Regions from separate parts of the Exiguobacterium sp. s141 genome, predicted to be linked through region 1. Evidence: riboswitches for the same ligand, from Rfam matches in the RefSeq annotation. Region 1 holds a riboswitch; each other region holds the start of a gene.
What was found. Region 1 has a riboswitch for thiamine pyrophosphate ahead of thiT (energy-coupled thiamine transporter ThiT). Riboswitches for the same ligand answer to the same signal wherever they lie in the genome.
Positions count from the first base shown of each region.

Region 2: it holds a riboswitch for thiamine pyrophosphate, as region 1 does, so the genes downstream of both, thiW (energy coupling factor transporter S component ThiW) here and thiT (energy-coupled thiamine transporter ThiT) in region 1, are expected to answer to the same signal.
Region 3: it holds a riboswitch for thiamine pyrophosphate, as region 1 does, so the genes downstream of both, tenA (thiaminase II) here and thiT (energy-coupled thiamine transporter ThiT) in region 1, are expected to answer to the same signal.

Region 1 is NZ_JACSLJ010000002.1:440,692-444,985, reverse strand. Features, by position in the region: gene KNP74_RS06800 (Asp23/Gls24 family envelope stress response protein) at 1-305, opposite strand, end outside; gene rpmB (50S ribosomal protein L28) at 559-747, shown strand; gene KNP74_RS06790 (thiamine diphosphokinase) at 806-1,393, opposite strand; gene thiT (energy-coupled thiamine transporter ThiT) at 1,393-1,965, opposite strand; TPP riboswitch at 2,042-2,142, opposite strand; gene rpe (ribulose-phosphate 3-epimerase) at 2,162-2,818, opposite strand; gene rsgA (ribosome small subunit-dependent GTPase A) at 2,820-3,704, opposite strand; gene pknB (Stk1 family PASTA domain-containing Ser/Thr kinase) at 3,749-4,294, opposite strand, start outside.
Region 2 is NZ_JACSLJ010000006.1:147,238-151,531, reverse strand. Features, by position in the region: gene KNP74_RS12880 (VOC family protein) at 1-223, opposite strand, end outside; gene KNP74_RS12875 (YcxB family protein) at 317-817, shown strand; gene KNP74_RS12870 (GNAT family N-acetyltransferase) at 799-1,278, shown strand; gene KNP74_RS12865 (hypothetical protein) at 1,273-1,539, opposite strand; gene thiW (energy coupling factor transporter S component ThiW) at 1,604-2,092, opposite strand; TPP riboswitch at 2,157-2,255, opposite strand; gene KNP74_RS12855 (hypothetical protein) at 2,280-2,600, opposite strand; gene KNP74_RS12850 (aminoglycoside phosphotransferase family protein) at 2,643-3,599, shown strand; gene KNP74_RS12845 (hypothetical protein) at 3,601-4,294, opposite strand, start outside.
Region 3 is NZ_JACSLJ010000006.1:103,888-108,181, reverse strand. Features, by position in the region: gene pelF (GT4 family glycosyltransferase PelF) at 1-463, shown strand, start outside; gene pelG (exopolysaccharide Pel transporter PelG) at 444-1,892, shown strand; TPP riboswitch at 1,954-2,058, shown strand; gene tenA (thiaminase II) at 2,141-2,815, shown strand; gene thiM (hydroxyethylthiazole kinase) at 2,812-3,600, shown strand; gene thiD (bifunctional hydroxymethylpyrimidine kinase/phosphomethylpyrimidine kinase) at 3,600-4,294, shown strand, end outside.

The DNA of each region.
Region 1 (4,294 bases):
CCTAAAGTTTCACCGAGCGTGTATTTTACACGGCTTTGCACGTTGTATGCGACTTCCGACACTTTCGTCCCGTAGCTCACAATGATGTGCATGTCGATATGTACGTCTTCTCCATCTTGACGTACGACCACGCCTCGGGCGTAGTTTTCACGCTTCAATAGTTCTGCAATCCCGTCTTTCAATTGAGCTTGAGACGCCATTCCCACAACGCCGAAACATTCCATCGCCGCACCGCCTGCGAGTGTTGCGACCACGTCGTTCGTGATGTCAATATTGCCATATGTTGTCTTCATTTCAATTGCCATATGGAGTAGCCTCCTTCATTCGGAATGATTCCTTCACTACATTCTACAATAAGTACCTAGTTATTAAAAGAACCTGCTCCATAAACTCGGTCAATTGTAGCCGTAACCCTCATTCATTATTAAAATCCTTTCCAGTAATGTCAAGTTTTTTTCTTGTCATCCTATGATTTTCTAGTTGCATCGTGAAAAAACCCGTGCTAATATAAACGAGTGTCTATTAGGACGAACCCACATAAAAAAGGAGGGGAAACGCATGGCACGTAAATGCTACGTAACAGGTAAATCACCTAAATCAGGTAACAACCGTTCGCACGCACTCAACAAGACAAAACGCACTTGGGGTGTAAACGTACAAAAAGTTCGTATTCTCGTTGACGGTAAACCTAAACGAGTTTGGGTTTCAGCTCGCGCTCTTAAATCAGGTCTCGTTGAACGCGTATAATTTTTATACACGAACGAAATAAATCCCAGCGGCATTCGCCGATGGGATTTTTTTGTGTTCATTTTTTGATATACAGCACGAGCACCGTGCCTTCATGCACAATCAAATCCGCTGATTCGCCGGCCCACTCGTTCGAGATCGTGAGCGCCTCATGGCTGACGACATCGTGGTGGTCGAGCGGATATTTGACGCCACGGATTGACACGTTCGCCCGTTTCCACGGGACGAGCGACAAATAGTGATCGTCTTGACGTGGGAGCTCGTGACGCCCGGTTCCGACAAGACGAACGGTTTGCCCGGCCGTGAACAAACACATCTCTGGATACGCCTCGAGCAGCCCAATATTACCGAGCGTCATGTCGAGGCGTCCACCGAGAGCGCCGTACACGAGCATCTCCGTCGCCCCGTGTCCACGGGCCGCCTCGAGCGCGATCTCAAGGTCGGTCACATCTTTTTCAGATGGGTAACGGACGGCGTCGATCGGCACTTCGCCCGTGAAAGAGTCGAAATCGCCGACGACGAGATCCGGGTTCAGCCCTTGGTTCAACAGTGTCTCGTACCCCCCGTCGACGCCGATGATGTAATCGACGTCACGAGGGAGTCCCGAGATTGGTTCCGGGCTGGCCGCCACGATCAGCACCCGCATTAGCGGACGTCCCGGGTCGCGAGCGTGGCGAAACGTGGTGCCGAGACGAACAAGAGAACGAGGACGACGGCCGACACGAGGAAGGACGGCAACATATACGTCATGTTATAAGCAAACGAATAGGCAACGACCGGCCCTTCCGCATACTCGGCGAAGAAAACGATCCCTGATAAAACGTGGGCGCCGTAGCGAAGCAAAGAACCGAGGAGCGCCCCGAGCACCAAGTAGACGACGAGCGTCTTTTTCGCCTCGTCCTTGGCGGCTCGTTTCACTTGTCCGGCGAACAGTCCGGCCATACCGACGACACCATAAGCGAACGTGTAGTCGAGCAGGAACTGGACCGGCGTGAAGATGTAAGCCCCGAACAGCAGTTGCAACGTTCCGACGAGCGCTCCTGTCGCCAGTCCTCCTTTTAATCCATGGCGGTACGCCATCACGAAGATTGGCAACATCGCCAGGCTGATCGATCCACCCTGCGGCATCCGGAACGGGATGAGCAAATCAAAGATCAAGCCGAGTGCGGCGAACAATGAGATTTCAATGAGCGCCTGTAGTTTTAAACGTTGTTTCATCTTATTCCCTCCTAATTATATGAGCGAACGACAAAAAGCAGCATGACGTAAACGCCATGCTGCTATCGAGTAGCAACGTGCATTTTCGCCACATCCCTACGTCCGTGTGAACGGAACAGGTTCAAAGGGTTAGCAAATGCCTCTCAGCCACAGAATGTGACACCCCTTGCGACAATATTTGTTGTTCTATTGACGATTATACACGAGATGCGTGACGAATGCTATCGATTGCGTCTTTATAGCTCGGCTCGTTATAGATGGCTGAGCCAGCCACGAGCACATCAGCTCCAGCGTCGATGCATAATTTCGCCGTCTCTGCGTTGACACCGCCGTCGATCTCGATTTCAAAGTCGAGACGACGCGCTTGGCGCATCTCGCTCAGCGCTGCAATTTTCGGGACGACCGATTCGATGAATGCCTGGCCCCCAAAGCCAGGGTTTACCGTCATAAGGAGCACCATGTCGACGTCACCGAGCACATGTTCAATCGACGACAGCGGCGTATGCGGATTCAAGACGACACCACACTTGGCGCCAGCCGCTTTGATTTGTTGCAACACGCGATGCAAATGATTCGTCGCTTCAACGTGGACGGTGACGATGTCTGCCCCGGCCTTGATAAAATCTTCGACGAACCGTTCGGGCTGGTCGATCATCAAATGGACGTCTAACACCATGTCCGACTTCTTCCGTAAGCTCGCTAACACCGGTAGGCCGATTGAGATGTTCGGGACGAATTGACCGTCCATGACGTCAAAATGGATGTAATCCGCTCCAGCCTCTTGGACCGCCTTCACTTCTGCCTCTAAATTGGCGAAGTCCGCCGCTAAAATCGATGGTGCAATTTTAATCATGTCAGTACCTCCGTTGTCTATCGTTTAACTCTGCCATAAACGTAACATAATTCTCATAGCGGGTGGAAGCGATTTCTCCAGCTTCGACGGCCGCTTTGACGGCACAACCTGGTTCGTTCAAATGGGCACAACCGCGGAATTTACAGTCATCGTGCCGCTCGACGAACTCAGGGAAACACCAGCGCATCTCTTCGACTTCGAGTTCTTCTGGGAACTCGAGGCTCGAGAAACCAGGCGTATCGGCCACGAGCCCGTCGGCAAGCGTGATCAGCGTGACGTGACGCGTCGTATGCTTACCGCGCCCGAGTGATTTCGAGATTTTCCCGGTCGCAAGTTCAAGCTCAGGTGCGACCGCGTTCAAGAGCGAGCTCTTGCCGACCCCGGTCTGTCCGGCGAATACGCTCGTCTTCTCCTTAAACGACCCACGAATTTGTTCGATTCCCGATCCGTCCTCGGTCGAAGTCTCGATGACCTCATAGCCGATCGAACGGTATAAGGCCGCTGCTTCATGAATCTTCTCCCGTTCCGACTCCGTCAACAAGTCCATTTTCGTCAAAACGATAATCGGATGGACTTGCTTCGATTCAATCAAGACGAGGAAACGGTCGAGCAGATGGAACGAGAACGCCGGCTCTTTTACCGAGAATAACAAGAACGCTTGATCGATATTGGCGATTGGCGGACGGACGAGATGGTTCGACCGCTCGTCAACAGCCAATATATAACCGGTACCATCCCCTTGGTCTTGGATGTCGACATCGTCGCCGACGACAGGTGAGATGTTCCGGTTTCGGAAATTGCCGCGGGCGCGACAACGGATCTCTTGTTTCTCTTCCGTCATGACGTCATAAAACCCGCCTTGTAATCGAATAATCGTACCTTTCATTCCATTACCTCCTTAGAAAAAGAGGCGACGCGCACGCCACCTCTTCATTGTGATTCTTTTGCTTGTGCGTAAGTCACCGTATCCGTGCGAACAACTTCGCCATCGACTTCAATCGTCGCGGTTCCGACTTCGTCCGGTGCGATGACGAGCGTATACGAGTAAGTCGTCGTCTCCGTTATCTTATCACGCAACACCTCGACTTCGCCACGGGCATCGACCGTCCGAATGACGACTTCGAGCGCTTCAGCCTCTTCCCCTTCGGGCGGCGGCTCGATTTCGACGTTGACTTCCCGTTCGATTGAGACGTCGGTCGGTTCGACCCCTTGTGACACGATGACGGTCAGTTCCGTCCCCGGGTCGACTGCCGTTCCTGCCGTCGGGAGTTGGCGGATGATTTGATTTGCAGGAACACTCGTTGAATACTCATCACGTTTGACGATTTTCAAGCTATTCTGTTCCGCATACGTCGTCGCTTCCTCGAACGTATAGCCCGCCAAGTTGGCGAGTTCGATTTTATTACTGCCGGTCGAGACGACAAGCGTCACCGTCTCTTCAGATGGGACGACCTCGTTGCCTGGGGCGATCGATTG
Region 2 (4,294 bases), on a different contig from region 1:
AGTGGACCGGGCCGGCCACGTGCTTCGAATAAGGCGACAACGTCTCGTCGACTTTTGCCGTTTGAAGCTCGATATAAAAGTCACCGAGTTTGAGCCAGCTGTTGAACGCTCGGGTGTGGAAGTCGGGTGACTCTTGGACGAGCTCGAAGCCGAGCGCCTCATAGAATCGTTTGGACGCCTCGTAATCGGGCGTTTGGATGCAGAGATGGTGGATTTGTTTCATGATGTCACTCCTTTCTTTTAGTTTATCCAATCAACGTTCTGAACGGAACTTTTCTTCACGTGAGACGTATAGGACACCGAGGAGGGAATGATGATGAAAATCCAATACGAATTGACAGAAGACGACTATATCCGGTTCAACTTGAGCCATATTAAACGTTCGAAGACAGGAAAGCGGATGATTCTCCTGCAGCGAATCATCGGACCACTTATCTTTTTAGGCGCTGCTTTCGTGCTGGCGACGTGGCTCCAAGAGACGGACTGGTGGCTATATGGCATATACGGGGTCGCGAGTATTCTTTGGTTCCTGTATTATCCGAAATACTTTGAACGGCATGTCCGGAAGCAGACGCGGCGTCTCATCGACGAACGCAGCAACGAAGGCATGATTGGTCCCCACACGATGGATTTGGAGGAGACTGGTCTGCGCGATTTAAATGAGTTCGGCGAGACGCGTGTGTCATGGGCAGGAATCAAGGAAGTCGTCGAGGAGGACGATTATGTGTATCTATACAACTCCTCGGTCAGCGCCTTTATCTTGCCGAAGCGCGGACTGGACATGGAAGAGGTGCGCCGATGGCTGCCGATACGCTGACGATTCAACTTGTCGATGACACGAATCGGGAGGCTGTTGTCGCCTTGGCCGTCGCTTCTGACCAAGCTCGCTTTATCGAAACGAACGCCGAATCGCTCCGCGAGATGGAAACCGATGTCAAATATGCGTGGCAGTGCTATGCACTTTGTCGCGATGATCATCCCGTCGGCTTCATGATGATTGGGGCCGAGAACAAGGTGGAGCGTTACATCTGGCTCGATCGATTTATGATCGATGTGACAGAGCAAGGGAAAGGAATCGGGTCACGCTTTTTACAGTTGGCACTCGTGTGGATTCAAGAGCGATTCGATGTGGATGACCTCATCCTCAGTCTCCATCCGACGAACGAACCGGCGAAACGATTTTATGCGAAGGGTGGATTTGTCGACAGCGGCTTGATTGATGAGGCAAACGGGGAAGAGATTTGGGTGTATCACGTCAAACAGGGACAGCCGTCATAAGTCGGCCGTCCCTGTTTTCGTCGTCGTTGAGCCTTGAACAGCGTTGCCCGCTTTGAAAAAGAGGAAGATGGCAGCCACTCCGAAAATCGAGATGAACACGTTTTGAAGCAACACATCGACGAACATCGGCTCGCTGGAAAACGTGCCTGTCGCAATCTGAGCATTCCAGCGGGTGAACGTGGCGATGCGTTCGAGCGTGTACAAGAGACCGGACATGAACAGGCAAGCGGTGGCCGCCAATAATAGCGTCAATCGATTCAAGAAATGACCTCCCAGTATGTGTTATCCTGATTTTACCATTTTTTTCAGCGGGGGAAACTCCTATTTATCGTTTCACCTCGAGCGGTCGTAATTGCTTGACCCGAGCCAAGACGATCCAGCCGAGCACGGCGCCAGTCACACTCGACGCAAGGAAGGCCGGGAAGAAGAACAGTGCCCCGAACTCGCTCCCCATCAACACCTTGGCGTACGGGACGGCGACGAGCGAGGCGATGAGCCCTGTCCCGATGACTTCACCGAATGCGGCGAAGGCGACGCGGTTCGTCTTCATATAGAAGACCCCGGCCAAAAGCGCCCCAATCATACCTCCGGGAAAGGCCAAGAGCGACCCGGTACCGGTCATGACACGGACGATTCCGGTCACGAACGCAACGAGAACGGCCCCGATCGGCCCGACGGTGACGGCGGCGATGACGTTCACCATATGTTGAATCGGATAGGCACGGGCGACACCGGTCGGAATCGAGATGAACAGGGAGCCGATGACGGCGATGGCGATGAGCATCGCCATCCAAGTGAGTTGTTGAATACGCATAGATAGTCTCCTTTCAAAATGAAAACGCCACTTCTCCAAGTGGAAAAGTGGCGTGGAAAGACAGACGAATCCCACACCACTTCCCTACGCTGGTATGAGCCAGATCAGGTTCGAAGGGTCCGGCGCATGCCGTCTCAGCCCGAAGGCTCCCCTAGTGGTCGTTTATTAACATGAGTATAGCATACCGTCACTTGACGCGGTCGAGCTTTCGTGGTCGGAACGCGACATAGATGATGCCGACGAACAGGCCGTACAACAAAAGGGAGAAGACGAGATTGATCAGCCACGGGAGTGTCCCTATGAACACGGCGACGGACGCGTTTTGAAACCAGACGAGCGAGAGCGACAGCCCGACAAAGCTGAGAACGAGCGTTGTCCAAAAGCCGACAGCTCGGCGCTTGAACAGACGCCAAACGAGCAGCCCGATGATGAGACTGACGACGGCCGTCGCCCCTAAGTACATATACAAGATGGCATCGACCGGGTATGAGTAATATACAACGTCCATATCGTTTCCTCCTAGGAGATGATGAAAGAAAGGGTGAAAAGGATGAGACAGGCAATCCCATGGCGTGAACGATCGTTTCGTGAACGGTTCGAACGATGGATTGAGGCAAACGTGCCGAATGCGAGGTGGCACGTGATCAAAGATACCGATTTGACGTACTTGCTTGTTGGCGCGCTCAATGAGGAACGTTACTACGCCAAAGCGGTGACCGATATCAGCCGCGGCGAAGCCAATCTGTCGGCGTTTCTGGCCGAGCGGCATCCTGATTTCGTCCCTGACGTCATCGCCATCGATTCAGCCCGGAACTGGTTGCTCATGCGAGACATCGGCGGAGAGGCGTTACATGAACGACCGGACGTGAGTCGATACGAAGCGGCGTTGCGTCAATACGCACAGCTGCAGCGACAGGAGATCGACCAGATCGAGACCTGCTTGTCTTACGGCATCCCGGACCGCCGACCGGACAAGTTGAAGGACGAAATCCGTACGTATTTACCTGAGCTCTGCGCCGGGCTCGAGCAATACAAAGCCGAGGCCATGCTCGCGCTTCAAGATGAATTGATCGCGATGTGCGATGAGCTGGCGATTGGGATGCCGATGAGTCTCGAGCACGGTGATTTGCACGGCGGCAACATCTTCTGGCGGGAACGGACGAATGATTTGTGTATCCTCGACTGGGGCGACGCGACCGTCATCAGCGTGCGCGTGTTTTGGAACGCGCTGTACGACTTATTGCCGGAAGAAGACGAGGTCGCCTGGTATGAACAGATTCAAACGATGCGTACGGTTTACTTGGAAGCGTGGAGCGGCGTCGCACCCAAGGACGTACTTTGGCGTCATCTATTGATCGCCGAAGAGCTCGGTTGCGTCTATCGTGCCTTGTCGTGGCATGTATATGTGACGAGGTACCGGTACGATGTAGCTGAGTCGAGCGATAAGCCGGCGCAATGGCTCAATTTGCTACTCGAGTACCGGGACTTGAAGCGACGCTTCCCATAAGTCATTCATGTTTCTCGAGTAGGTTTTCATAATCCGTCTCGCTCCAAAACAGCGGAGCAATCGACTCCGGCCCTTTGAAGATCTCACCGTCTCGGTCGTAGACGATGGCGTAGCCGCCTTCGACTTCAAAGACGATCAAGTCGGCCTTCACTTCCTTGACCCCGTTTCCCGCGATGATGACGTTCTCGAGCGGATCGCGCGCCAGTTGTACGCCCCATTCGTCGAGCTCGACGATGAGCGCGGATGTGTAGGCGTGGCGATTATAGAGCGCCTGAAACTCGTCTTCGGTCAAAACGACGTCCGTCGGTGGGGCACTCGTCCCATATTTTCGTTTCTCGATTTCTTCGACGAATTGAAGGAACGATGCTTCTTGCCAAAACAGCGGCGCGACCGACTCGGGACCGTTGGCGATGTCTCCGTTCGCGCTCTCATAGACGGTGGCGTACGTGCCGTCGTCAAGTTTGAACGGATGAATGTCGGCGTATGTATGCTGGATGCCGTCGCCGGCGATGACGACGTGCTCGAACGTCTCGCGGAACGGGGTGAGTCCATCGTTCTCGAGTGCCTTCAAGAGCGGCGGGACTTTTTCATATTGGTCGAAGACGTCTTTAAAATCTTCTCGCGTCCAAGCGGTGATGTCTTCGGACGACGGTTCATTTGTATCGGCCGGGACGATGGGTTGCTCAACGGAATCG
Region 3 (4,294 bases), on a different contig from region 1:
CGATGAGGATGAGGAATATGCGGAAGAGTGCCGGTTGCTCATCGAACAGAGCGGGCTGACCGATTATGTCGAGCTCGCTGGAAAGGTTGATGTCCAAGCCTATTTGCCGAAGTTTGATTTACTTCTGTTGACGAGTATCTCGGAAGGTCAACCGCTCGCGATTCTTGAAGGTATGGCAGCCGGCATCCCGTGGGTCGCGACCGATGTCGGGGCTTGTTCCGAGCTCCTGTATGGACGAGAAGACGACCCGTTCGGTCCAGCCGGGTTTATCGTGCCCCCGGTTCATCCGGAAGCGGTCGCGGACAAGGTCGAGTGGATGATGGATTATCCGCAGGAGCGGATGCGTTTCGGTAAGAACGGGCGGGAGCGGGTCCGCCAATACTATCGTCTCCAACAAGTCGTGGACCGCTACAAGGCCATCTATGAAACGAGGAGGGAACAGTATGGCGGGCATCGGGTTTAAGTTGCAGAAGTTGTTCCAAGAAGACTACTATTCGTCCAGGTTGAAGGCGTACACGTTCTCGGGCCTCGTCACATCCGGACCGTGGTTGATCGTCATCTTGGTCGTCGGGACGATTCAATGGTTGGCGTTCCAAATGCCGATGTTATCGCTCGCCGAACGGACGCTTTTCATGATCTCGGTCTCGTACGCGTTCATCTTCTCGCAAATCTTGTTCAGCTTCCAACAGCTCGTCGTCACCCGATATGTGGCGGACTTGTTTTACGAGAAGAAAGCACATGAAATTTTCCCGGTCTTCACCGGGATGCTCAAAGTGACGATCCTCGCCGCGACGATTCTGTACAGTATCTTTTGGCTATTGTCGCCGCTCGATTTTCTGTACAAACTGACGTTGTTCGTTTTATTCATGACGATTAACGTCATCTGGGTCATGTTCTTGTTCTTGAGTGCCGCCAAGTATTATCAAGCGGTGGCCTATAGCTTCTTGCTCGGCGGACTCATCTCGGTCGGGAGTGTCTATGCGGTTAGTCGCCTCATGGCCAATCCGTCGAGTCTCGAGCTATTGCTCGGCTTCACGGCCGGGATGATTGTGACGTTGTTCGGCTTGTTCTTCGCGATGCTCCGGACGTTCCCACTCCGCTATGCCGTGAAAGAGTTTTCGTACTTCAAATACTTCGACCGCTATCCAGACTTGTTCGCCATCGGGGTGTTGTACGTGCTCGGGATTTGGGTCACGAACTTTATCATCTGGTTCGGAGAAGGACGCGTCATCATCGCGGACTCCTTCTTGTTTAATCCGTACTATGACACGGCCATCTTTTGGTCCTACTTGACGATCATCCCGACGCAGCTCTTGTTCATCGTCGCCGTCGAGACCCGGTTTTATGAGCGCTATCGCACGTTTTATGGATTGATCAACTACGGCGGGGCGCTCCATCAAATCGAGAAGGCGAAACAGACGATGACGTCGGTGCTGAAAAATGAGTTGATTCGACTCGCGCGCAGCCAAGGCGTCGTGACGTTGTTCGCCATCCTCATGGCAGGCGTGTTCGTCGGTTGGATCGGCGTCCCGGATGAGATCGGTCAAATCTTTCGGATGACGACGCTCGCGGCGTTCGCGAACGCGATGATTCTCATCTTGACGTTGTTGTTGCTCTATTTCGAGGATCGACGCGGGGCATTGTTCGTCAACATCTCGTTCTTCACGTTGAATGCGTTGTTCACGCTCTTGCTCTTGCCGCGCGGCATCGATTGGTACGGCGTCGGCTTTGCCGTCAGCACGACAATCACGTTCTTCTTGGCCGGCCTGCGTTTGATCTATTACATGGGCAAAGTCGATTATTACGTGTTCGCGGCCTCGAATCGACGCAAGCTCGGTACCGAACGGTTCTCTCAAATGGGGACGTTGTTGAACCGTCACTTCTCGCGATAAAGGGTTTTCAACAAAGATAAAGACTGATATGATGTGGTCGTAGACGACCGAATTTCATAATGTTTACCACTAGGGGAGTCGCGTGACGCGGCTGAGATGGACGAGGTCCAGACCCTTTGAACCTGATCTAGTTCACGCTAGCGTAGGGAAGTGGGCGAACCGATTGTTCTCGTACACTTTGTGTAAATCCGACGCCGCTTCCGTTATGGGAGGCGGCGTCTTTTTTTATCACAAAGGAGGAGACAAGAATGACATTCACCGCACATCTTCGACAAGAGGCCGATGCCTTGTTTCAAGCCAGCTTTGACCATCCGTTCGTCCGCGAGCTCGGAACGGGTGAACTCGACGAGGCGAAATTTCGGCATTACGTCATGCAAGACTCATATTATTTGAACCAGTTCTCCAAAGTGCAGGCGAAAGGCGCGACCCTCGCCCCGAACATGGAAGTAGCGAGCCGCTTTTTGACGCATGCGCTTCATACGATTGAAGCGGAGCATGCGTTGCACCGTGAGTTTTTCACCTTGCTCGACGTGACGGAGGCAGAGTGGGCAACGTTTGAGCCCGCTCCAACGGCTTACGCCTATGCGCTCCATATGCAACAGGCCGGTCCGACGCTCGGCGACGTGCTCGCGTCGATTTTGCCGTGCTACTGGGTCTATTATGAGATTGGGGAACGAATGAAAGATGCCACACCCGATCATCCGATCTATGCGACGTGGATTGCGACGTACGGTTCGGAATGGTTCCGCGATCTCGTCGAGGAACAGCTTGAACGGCTCGACGTGCTCGCCGGACAAGCGACAGCGGAAGAACGGGTCCGGTATCAACAGCTGTTCTTGAAGAGTTGTTATTATGAACATGCGTTTTGGGAAATGGCGTGGACGCTCGAATCGTGGGATTTACCGGCGGGGGTGACACGATGAAGCGCGACTTATGGGACAAAGTCAGAGCCGAACGGCCACTCATCCATAACATTACGAATATCGTCGTCGCTAACTTTTCGGCGAACGGGTTGCTCGCCATCGGCGCTGCGCCGGTGATGGCGTTAGCCGTCGAAGAAGTCGCGGACATGGCGTCTGCGAGCGATGCGCTCGTACTCAATATCGGCACACTCGATGCGACGACGGAACGTACGATGATTCGAGCCGGACAGGCGGCGAATGAATCGAGCCGGCCGGTCGTCTTCGATCCGGTCGGTGTCGGGGCGACCGCGTTTCGACGTGACGTCGCTACATCCATTTTGCAACACGTCCGCGTGACGGTCATCCGAGGCAATGCCGGAGAAATCGCGACATTGATTGGTCTCGACGCGGCGGCGCGCGGCGTGGACGCTGGGGAAACGCGGGTTGATTTGAATCACATCGCGCGCGCGGCGGCACGACGCTACAACTGTGTCGTTGCCGTGACCGGAGAGACGGATGTCGTCAGCGACGGGGACGCGACGATTGAAATCAAAGGCGGCACCGCAGCGATGGCCCGGACGACAGGGACCGGTTGTTTACTCAGTGCGGTCGTCGGTGCGTTCCTTGCGGTCGAATCCGACGCGTTGACGGCCACGGCGACAGCGCTCGCCGGATATGCCCGGTGCGGCGAACTGGCTACCGCTTTGGCGGACGGACCGGGCGACTTCCCCGTTCATTTCTTGAATGAACTCGGCAAGATGACGGCCGTCGAGTTGCCGAGCGACCGTATTGAGGTGGTGTCATGATGCGGCCGCAAGTATTGACGATTGCCGGTTCGGACTCTGGCGGGGGAGCGGGAATCCAAGCTGATTTGAAGACGTTTCAAGAGCTCGGCGTGTTCGGGACGAGCGTTCTGACGGCCGTCACCGCTCAAAATACGCGCGGGGTGCATGGGGTCGAAGCGGTGTCGCCGGAACTCATCACGCAACAACTCGATGCAATCGGTTCGGACTTTTCGATCGCAGCATGTAAGACCGGAATGTTATTTGATGCGTCGCGCATCGAGGCGGTCGCTACCGGGGTGAAACGTCATGTCTTCAACCGACTCGTCGTCGACCCGGTCATGATTGCGAAAGGAGGGGCTCCGCTTTTACAGGACACGGCGGTCGATGCGCTCAAGACCTCCTTGTTGCCACTCGCGACAGTCGTCACACCGAACGTGCCGGAAGCGGAAGTGCTGACCGGTTTGACGATTCGATCGTTTAATGATCGTCTCGAGGCGGCTCGGCGGATGTTAGCGTACGGTGTGCGCGCGGTTATTTTAAAAGGCGGCCATCTCGAAGGTGAAACTGCCGAAGACTTGATCATGACGGAGTCAGAAGTGTTCCTCCTCTCGGCCCCGCGCATCCAGACGAGCGATACACACGGAACAGGTTGTACATTTTCGGCGGCGCTTACAGCGGAACTTGCCAAAGGTCGTTCCATCATGGAGGCGGCGGT